DNA from 2 places in the Agromyces sp. NPDC057865 genome. Region 1 is predicted to be linked to the other one. Evidence: predicted binding sites of a transcription regulator. Region 1 holds the regulator's gene; the other holds the start of a gene.
What was found. Region 1 encodes HspR, which represses chaperone genes until heat shock. Its sites were predicted from a motif close to AAGTTGAGTCNNNNNGACTCAACTT; they were not measured.

Region 1 (4,208 bases):
GAGCAGGCGCGGCTTGTCGAGCGTCAGGTGCAGCGCGGCATCCGGCGCCGGTTCGCGCTCGACGTAGACCAGCACACCGTTGCGCAGCGTGAGGTGGAAGCTGCGGCCCAGGTCGGTGAGGGTGAGGTCGAGCGCCAGGTCCAGGTCCCACGCCCGCGGACCGTCGACGCGGATCGCGACCGCGTCGAACAGCTGCTCGGGGGTGAGCTGGGCGAGGATCGCCGGTGCGGCGGTCGAGGTGGGGGTACCGAAGTTGCCCTCGCGGAGCTCGGTCGCACCGGAGAGGAAGAAGTTCCGCCAGGTGCCGTTCTCCGCCCCGTAACCGAGCTGCTCGAGCGTGTCCGCGTAGAGGGCCCGCGCACCCTCGTGCGCGGCATCCGCGAACACCGCATGGTCGAGCAGGGTCGCCGCCCATCGATAGTCGGCCGCGTCGAACGCCGCCTGCGCGAGCTCGACGACGCGGTCGATGCCGCCGATGGCGTCCACGTACCGTTCCGCGAGCGCCTGCGGCGGGTGCGGCCAGAGACGCGCGGGGTTGCCGTCGAACCAGCCCATGTACCGCTGGTAGATCGCCTTCACGTCGTGGTTGACCGAGCCGTAGTAGCCGCGGGCGTTCCAGGCGTTCTCGAGTGCGGGCGGGAGCTCGAACGCCTCGCCGATCTCGGCGCCGGTGAGGCCCTGGTTGAGCATGCGGAGCGTCTGATCGTGCAGGTAGGCGTAGAGGTCGCGCTGCGTGGACAGGAACCGCACGAGCTCGTCGTTGCCCCAGGTCGGCCAGTGGTGGGAGGCGAACACGACCTCGGCGCGGTCGCCATAGCGCTCGATCGCCTCGGTGAGGTACTGCGACCAGACGTGGGGATCGCGCACGAGCGCTCCCCGCAGCGTGAGCAGGTTGTGCAGCGTGTGCGTGGCGTTCTCGGCCATGCACAGCGCCTTGAAGCCCGGAAGGTAGAAGTGCATCTCCGACGGCGCCTCGGTACCGGGCGCCATCTGGAACTCGATCTCCACACCGTCGATCACGTGCGTCTCGCCGGTTTCGCGGATGTCGAGCGTCGGCACGATCATCCCGGGCTGGCCGGTCGAGGTGGTCTGGCCGAGGCCCGCGCCGACCTGGCCCTTGGGTCCGCGGTCGAGCCGCGCGCCGTACATGTACCCGGCACGGCGGCCCATCGCGACGCCGGCGTACACGTTCTCGGCGACCGCGTGCTCGACGAAGCCCTCGGGCGCGATGACCTGTACGTCGCCGGCGTCGACCTGTTCCTGCGTCACCATCCCGAGCACGCCGCCGAAGTGGTCGATGTGGCTGTGCGTGTGGATCACCGCGACGATGGGGAGATCGCCACGGTGCCGGCGATACAGGGCCAGCGCCGCGGCTCCGGTCTCCTTCGAGATGAGCGGATCGACGACGATCACGCCCGTGTCGCCCTCGATGAAGGACGTGACCGACAGGTCGAGCCCGCGGACCTGGTAGAGGCCGGGAACGACCTCGTAGAGGCCGTGCTTCGCGACGAGCTTGGACTGGCGCCACAGGCTCGGATGCACCGACGTCGGCGCGTCCCCGTCGACGAAGTCGAACGACGAGGCATCCCACACGACCGTGCCGCCCTCGTCGCGCACGGCCGGATCGTCGAGCGTGCCGACGAAGCCCCGATCGGCCGCCGCGAAGTCGGCGTCATCGTCGAACGGCAACGCCGCCAGCGCCGCCTGGTTCGCCGCCGTGACGGCCTCGGACGGTTCGCGCTGTTCCATGTGTGCTCCTTCCCCCGGGGAGGTCCCCCGGAGCGAGCCTCGCGCACGACCGTCGGGGGCGCAAGGAAACAGCAGGAGGTCGAGGACTACTCGCGGTCGAGCGGCCGCCACACGACGAGGGCGTTCTCGCGGCGCATCCGAGTGCCGGTGCGGAGCGACACGATGTCGCCCGCGGATCCGGCGGCGAAGACCCGGCGGCCGGGCCGGTTGAGCATCTCGTCGGCGAGCGCGGCCTCGAGCTCGCGCACGCGGGCCCGCAGGCCCTGCACCTCGTCCTCGAGGCCGAGCACGCGACGGATGCCCTCGAGGCTCACGCCCTCGCTCGAGAGCTGCGCGATCTCGCGCAGCTGCATGACGTCGCGCATCGAGTACCGCCGCGACTTGCCCGCCGTGCGGGTCGGCGAGACGAGCCCCATGCGGTCGTACTGCCGCAGCGTCTGCGGGTGCATCCCGGCGAGGTCGGCCGCCACCGAGATCACGAACAGCGGGCTCGACTCGTTCATCGCTGGCTCCTCGCCTTCGCGAGCAGCTCCTCACGCGGGTCCTCGTCGGGCAGGAGCGCCGCGAACTCCTCGAGCTTCTCGCTGGCGTCCTTCGAGAGGTGCGACGGCACGGCCACCTGCACGACGGCGAGCAGGTCGCCCGTGCCCTTCTTCGTCTCGACGCCGCGACCCTTCACGCGCAGCACGCGTCCGCTCGGGGTGCCTGGCGCGACCCGGAGCTTCACGGGTTCGCCGCCGAGCGTGGGCACCTGGATGGTGGCGCCGAGCGTCGCCTCGGCGAACGTGACCGGCACGGTCACGCGCAGGTTGAGGCCGTCGCGCTCGAACACCGGGTGCTTGCGCACGTTCACGGTGAGGATGAGGTCGCCGGACTCGCCGCCGTCGGGCGACGGGTGGCCCTTGCCGGGCAGCTTGATCTTCTGGCCGTCGGCCACGCCCGCGGGGATGCGCACCGTGATCGGCTTGCCCTCGGCGGTCTGCAGCGTGATCTGGTCGCCCTTGGTGGCGGTGATGAAGTCGAGCGTGGTCGACGCGGTGACGTCGCGGCCCTTCGTGGGGCCGCCGAAGCCGCGGTAGCCGCCGCTCGGCGTGCCGAAGCGGCCGCCGCCGAACAGGCCCCCGAGCAGGTCGTCGTAGTCGCCGCCCTGCTGGAACGTGTAGCGCGTGCCGCCGCCGGCGCCCCCCGGGCCGCCGAACATGCCGCCGAACACGTCCTCGAAGCCGCCCGCACCGCCGGCGCCCGGAGCCGTGAACCGCGCGCCCGTGCCCATGGCCCGGATCGCGTCGTACTCCTTGCGCTCCTCGGGATCGGCGAGCACGGAGTGCGCCTCGCTGATCTCCTTGAAGCGCGCCTCGGCCGCGGCGTCGCCCGGGTTCTGGTCGGGGTGGTACTTGCGCGCGAGCTTGCGGTACGCCTTCTTGATGTCGCCGTCGCTCGCGTCCTTGGAGACGCCGAGCACCTGGTAGAAGTCCTTGTCGAACCAATCCTGGCTGGCCATCGGCACCTCCTCTTCTGAGTCTGTCTGATGAACCGGTGGTCGAGGAGCGCCCGGCTGAGCCGGACGCGTATCGAGACCTCTGAGCGTCTCGATACGCGTCGCCTTCGGCGGCGCTACTCGACGACCGGGATCACTCCTGCGGCGTCTTGACGACGACCTTCGCCGCACGCAGCAGCGTGCCGCCGAGCAGGTATCCCGTCTCGACGACGTCGCCGACCGTGTCGGTGTCGACCTCGTCGGACGGCTGCTGGAAGATCGCCTCGTGCCGCGTCGGGTCGAACGGCTCGCCGACCTCGCCGAACGGGGTCAGCCCGAGCTTCTCGACCGCCGCGCGGAGCTTCGCCGCGATGGTCGCGAAGGGCGCGTCGCCCTCGAGGTCGCCGTGCTTCTCGGCCCGGTCGAGGTCGTCGAGCACGGGCAGCAGCACGGACACCGCCGCGCCGACCGCACGCTCCCGCTCGACCTCCCGGTTCGCCTCGGTGCGCTTGCGGTAGTTCGCGTACTCGGCGGTGACGCGCTTGAGGTCGGCGAGGTGCTCGTCGCTCGGCTCCTGCACCTCGGCCTGCGCCGCGTTCAGGATGTCGTCGACCGTGAGCACGTCCTCGTCGTCGGGCTCGGCCGATGCGGCATCCGTCGCCTCGGCCTCACCCTCGCCCTCGGGATGCCGAACCGCACCCGTCTCGGGGTCGATCCGCCGCTTGTCGCGGATGATCGGCTCGTCGTGGTCCTGGTTCTCGTCCGTCATGGCTACTTCTTCTCGTCCTCGTCGTCGATGACCTCGGCGTCGACGACGTCCTCGTCGGAGGAGCTGCCGCCGTCGGTGCCGCTGGCGGAGGCGTCCTCACCGGGGTTGCCCGGATTCGCGCCGGCCGGCTGCTGCTGCGAGGAGGCGTAGATCGCCTCGCCGAGCTTGCCCTGCGACTGCGAGAGCTTGTCGAACGCCGACTTCACGGCCGCG
Region 2 (4,208 bases), on a different contig from region 1:
TCGCGAGCCGAGAGCCGCGCGACCGTCGCGCCCAGCATGAGCCGGACGATCTGGGCGATCTGCTCCTGCGTGAGCTTCGTGAACAGCACGATCTCGTCGATGCGGTTCAGGAACTCGGGGCGCATGGCCTCGCGCAGCTTGCCCATGACGCGCTGGCGCACGTCGTCCTGCGACGAGAAGCCGTTCGCCGCGGCATCCGTCGACGCCACGAAGCCGAGCGCACCCGACCGCGACGCGAGGAACTCGGAGCCGAGGTTCGAGGTCATCACGACGACCGTGTTGCGGAAGTCGACCGTGCGACCCTGGCCGTCGGTGAGGCGACCGTCGTCGAGCACCTGCAGCAGCAGGTTGAACACGTCGGGGTGCGCCTTCTCGATCTCGTCGAACAGCACGATCGAGTACGGGTTCCGACGAACGCGCTCGGTAAGCTGGCCGGCCTCGTCGTACCCGACATAGCCGGGAGGGGCGCCGACGAGCCGCGACACGGTGTGCCGCTCGCCGAATTCGCTCATGTCGAAGCGGACGATCGCACCCTCGTCGTCGAACAGCCGGTCGGCCAGCGCACGCGCCAGCTCGGTCTTGCCGACGCCGGTCGGGCCGAGGAACAGGAACGATCCAACCGGACGCTTCGCGTCGCCCATGCCGGTGCGGTTGCGGCGGACCGCGCGCGCGACGGCGGTCACGGCGTCGTCCTGCCCGATGACCCGGGCGTGCAGCTCCTGCTCGAGCTCGGCGAGGCGCTCGCGCTCGCCCTCGGTGAGGCGGTTGACCGGGATGCCGGTCGCCCGCGAGATCACCGCGGCGATCTGCGCCTCGTCGATGATGGTCTCGTTCTGCTGGCTGAGCCCGTCGAAGCCGGCCTGCGCCTGCGCGACCTTGCCCCGCTTGATGGCGTCGGCCGTCGCGTCGTCGAGCTTGTCCTGCACCTTCGAGATCTCGTCGCGGATGCGCGACGCCTCCTCGTAGTGCTCGGCCGTGACGGCGGCGTTCTTGTCGGCCTCGAGCTCGGCCAGTCGGCCGATGAGCTCGGACACGTCCACCTTCACACCGAGGCGCAGGCGCAGTCGCGCACCGGCCTGGTCGATGAGGTCGATGGCCTTGTCGGGCAGGACGCGCTCGCTGAGGTAGCGGGCGCTCAGCTCGACGGCCGAGCGGATCGCGGCATCCGTGTACTCGACGCCGTGGTGCTGCTCGTACGCAGGCTTGAGGCCCTGCAGGATCAGCACCGAGTCCTCGATCGAGGGCTCGCCGACCTTGACCGGCTGGAAGCGACGCTCGAGCGCCGGGTCCTTCTCGATCTGGCGGTACTCCTTGAGCGTGGTCGCGCCGACGAGGTGCAGCTCACCCCGCGCGAGGCGCGGCTTGAGGATGTTGCCCGCGTCGGTGCCGCCGTCGCCCGAGCCGCCCGCACCGACCACGGTGTGGATCTCATCGATGAAGATGATGAGCTCGCCCCTGTGCGCGGCGATCTCCTCCATGGTCTTGGTGAGGCGCTCCTCGAAGTCGCCACGGTAGCGGGTGCCGGCGAGCATGCCGGGCAGGTCGAGCGAGATCACGCGCTTGCCGAGCAGAGCCTCGGGCACCGACTGCTCGACGATCGCCCGGGCGAGGCCCTCGACGATCGCGGTCTTGCCGACGCCGGCCTCGCCGATCAGCACGGGGTTGTTCTTCGTGCGGCGGCTCAGGATCTCGATCGTCTGCTCGATCTCGTCGACGCGTCCGATCACGGGGTCGAGCTCGCCGTCGCGGGCGCGCTCGGTGAGGTCCATGCCGAACTTGTCGAGCATGGGAGTATCGCTGTCCGCTGGTCGAGTAGCGCCCGACGCAGTCGGACGCGTATCGAGACCCTCGTCACCGATACCCTCGACGCCCTCACGAATCTGCTCCGTGAGCGCCTCGGCGGTCACGCCGGCGCGCGCCAGCACCTGGCCCGCAGGGGCATCCTGCCCCAGCACGAGCGCGAAGAAGAGGTGCTCGGGGTCGATGTACGTCGAGCCGCTCGACCTCGCGACCTGGTACGCGTGGAACAGCGCGCGAGACGCCGACGGCGTGATGGTGGCCGCGTTCGCGCGCTCGCTGAGCTCGTCGATGCGAGTCTCGGATGCCGCGGGCAGCCGCGCCTCGGTCGCGGTGACGATGCGCTCCGGCGCGACGCCGATGCGCTGGATCGCCTGCGTGACCGCCTCGTCCTCGACGATGACGCGCAGGATGTGCAGCGCGTCGAGCTCGGTCTGTCCGCGCTCGAGCGCGAACTTGCCGGCACGCTGCAGGATGCTCTGGGTGCGCGCGGTCAGGAACCGGCTGAGGTCGATCGACCGCGCCTGCCTGGCCTGCTCACCCGCGAGATACCGGGCGAGGAACTCGTCGAACGAGTTCGCGCCGGTGTCGCTGAAGTCTTCGGGCACCTAGTCCTCCTGGGGAACTTGAGTTGAGTACGCTCAAGTTCAACGCCGTGGGGGCGTGGGTATTCCCGTCGCGTTTGATTCCGTCCGCGGCGCGTACGGGCTTCAGCAGGCCGCGGACGATGTTGCCCTGCGGGGCTACCAGTAGACAGCGACGATCTCGACTTCTAGGTATTGAGACTCCAGATGTTCATCTGGTTGCGGAGCCACCGACGCGGCCCCAGAAGCCCACGGCCACAAGCCGAATTTGGTGCGCGCCTCGTCGCGAAGGGCAGCCTTTATTTCTTCAGAAACATCGGGCGCACTTGCGAATACGACGTCGTCGATCGACCGGAACAGTCGCAACTGCTGATCGACGGTCAAGTTGGCCGTGGAAACATCGAACGACCCCGAGATCCTTTCAATTTCGACATCGTCGATGGAGGGCGCAGCATGCGCTGATAAAGCCGTCACGTACCAATCGAACAGCTCGTGGGATGTCGACGTGACCCTATTACCTCGCTGGTGACCATTCCTTAGCGCGCCCAAGAACATTGGTCCGAGCCCATCTACGGTCTCGGCGAGCTCATCATTGATGGTCCGCAGTATCGTGCCAACATAGGAGCTTGCCGCCCGTGGCGAAAGGGTCGCCGAAACCACACGGCACAAAACCCGAAACCGGTGGTTCTGGAAGAGGGTTCGCCCCGGATCCCCCCAAAACCATTGCGGCTGGACAACGCTGTCGATCGTGACGCCCCGCCCCGAGGGGGACTCATCCGGGAGGGCTGCGACGAGCCACTCCACGTCCTCGATCTCTTCAATCACGAGCTTCGGTTTGTGTCCGACCACAGGTATTGCGCCCCCGTTCAACCTATCGATAAGGTCCGTCAACGGTCGCGTGGTCTTGAATATCTCTCGTTGCTCTAATGAGAGGAACGTCGGGTATGCCTCCATCACGTCTGAGACAGCGACCATGGCCGTCCTCACCCGGAAGATGTCTGCGGCTGTGAGGTCAGAGTCGATCTCGATGAGTGCGCCCCGTTCGAGCTCGGTCAGCGGGATACCTTGTTTCCAGCGGCGAAGCGACTTGGCGTCCCGTCGCGCGATGTTCGCCACGTCGCGCCGGCGCAACTTCGTCATTCCAAGCCCCTGAATCGCGAATCGATGCGCGTTTCGTTGCCTGAACCTGGCAAATGCGGATTGCGCTACTGACTTCCGGAGCTCTTGAACCTGTCGTCCCCGAACATTCTTGAGACTCGGGGAAAAGCTCGCTTGTTCGAACAGACCGTCGACAGACCCCGAGACGCCGACCTCCGTTGACCGTGAGCTCGTGCGCGTGCTTTCGACCAGAATCTCTCCGTCAACAGAGGCAAGGAGGCTCTCAACGCTGACTTCGTTCAGATATACAAACTCGCGAATCGGCGAAACTTCCGCTCGCCGCCACCAAAGGAAGCCCACCCCTACGCGCCTTTCGCACTTACCGAGTCACTTGCACGAAGAATCACTGAATGTTGATCCCGTGCTCGCTCGTAACCCCGCACAATGTCTTCAAGAGTTACGTGCGCTCTGCGGTCAGCAGCACGCCAACCGTCGGCCTCCGTCCAGATAAGAGCAAGTTCCGCAGGAGACCATCCGTTGCTTGAGGCAGCAAGCCATGGCAGACACGCGGCCTCGCTGATGCTGAACGACGCCGCTTGCGCGGTAAGAATTGCGAGGCGTTCGACGGTCGACGGCAGTTTGAATTCGACTGGAAAGTCAAACCTGCCCGGTCGAAGGAACGCTGGGTCAACGTCCTCAAGGCGATTCGTCGCGGCGATGACGAACGGT

Region 2: the regulator HspR is predicted to act here: its motif matches at 2,421-2,445, upstream of ACFVN5_RS15145 (ATP-dependent Clp protease ATP-binding subunit).

Annotation. Positions count from the first base shown of each region.
Region 1 covers NZ_JBHVMJ010000001.1:579,260-583,467, reverse strand. The annotation lists gene ACFVN5_RS02660 (alkyl/aryl-sulfatase) at 1-1,749, opposite strand, end outside; gene ACFVN5_RS02655 (heat shock protein transcriptional repressor HspR) at 1,836-2,252, opposite strand; gene ACFVN5_RS02650 (DnaJ C-terminal domain-containing protein) at 2,249-3,250, opposite strand; gene ACFVN5_RS02645 (nucleotide exchange factor GrpE) at 3,381-3,995, opposite strand; gene dnaK (molecular chaperone DnaK) at 3,998-4,208, opposite strand, start outside.
Region 2 covers NZ_JBHVMJ010000003.1:469,656-473,863, reverse strand. The annotation lists gene ACFVN5_RS15145 (ATP-dependent Clp protease ATP-binding subunit) at 1-2,405, opposite strand, end outside; gene ACFVN5_RS15140 (hypothetical protein) at 2,541-3,521, opposite strand; gene ACFVN5_RS15135 (ATP-binding protein) at 3,842-4,208, opposite strand, start outside.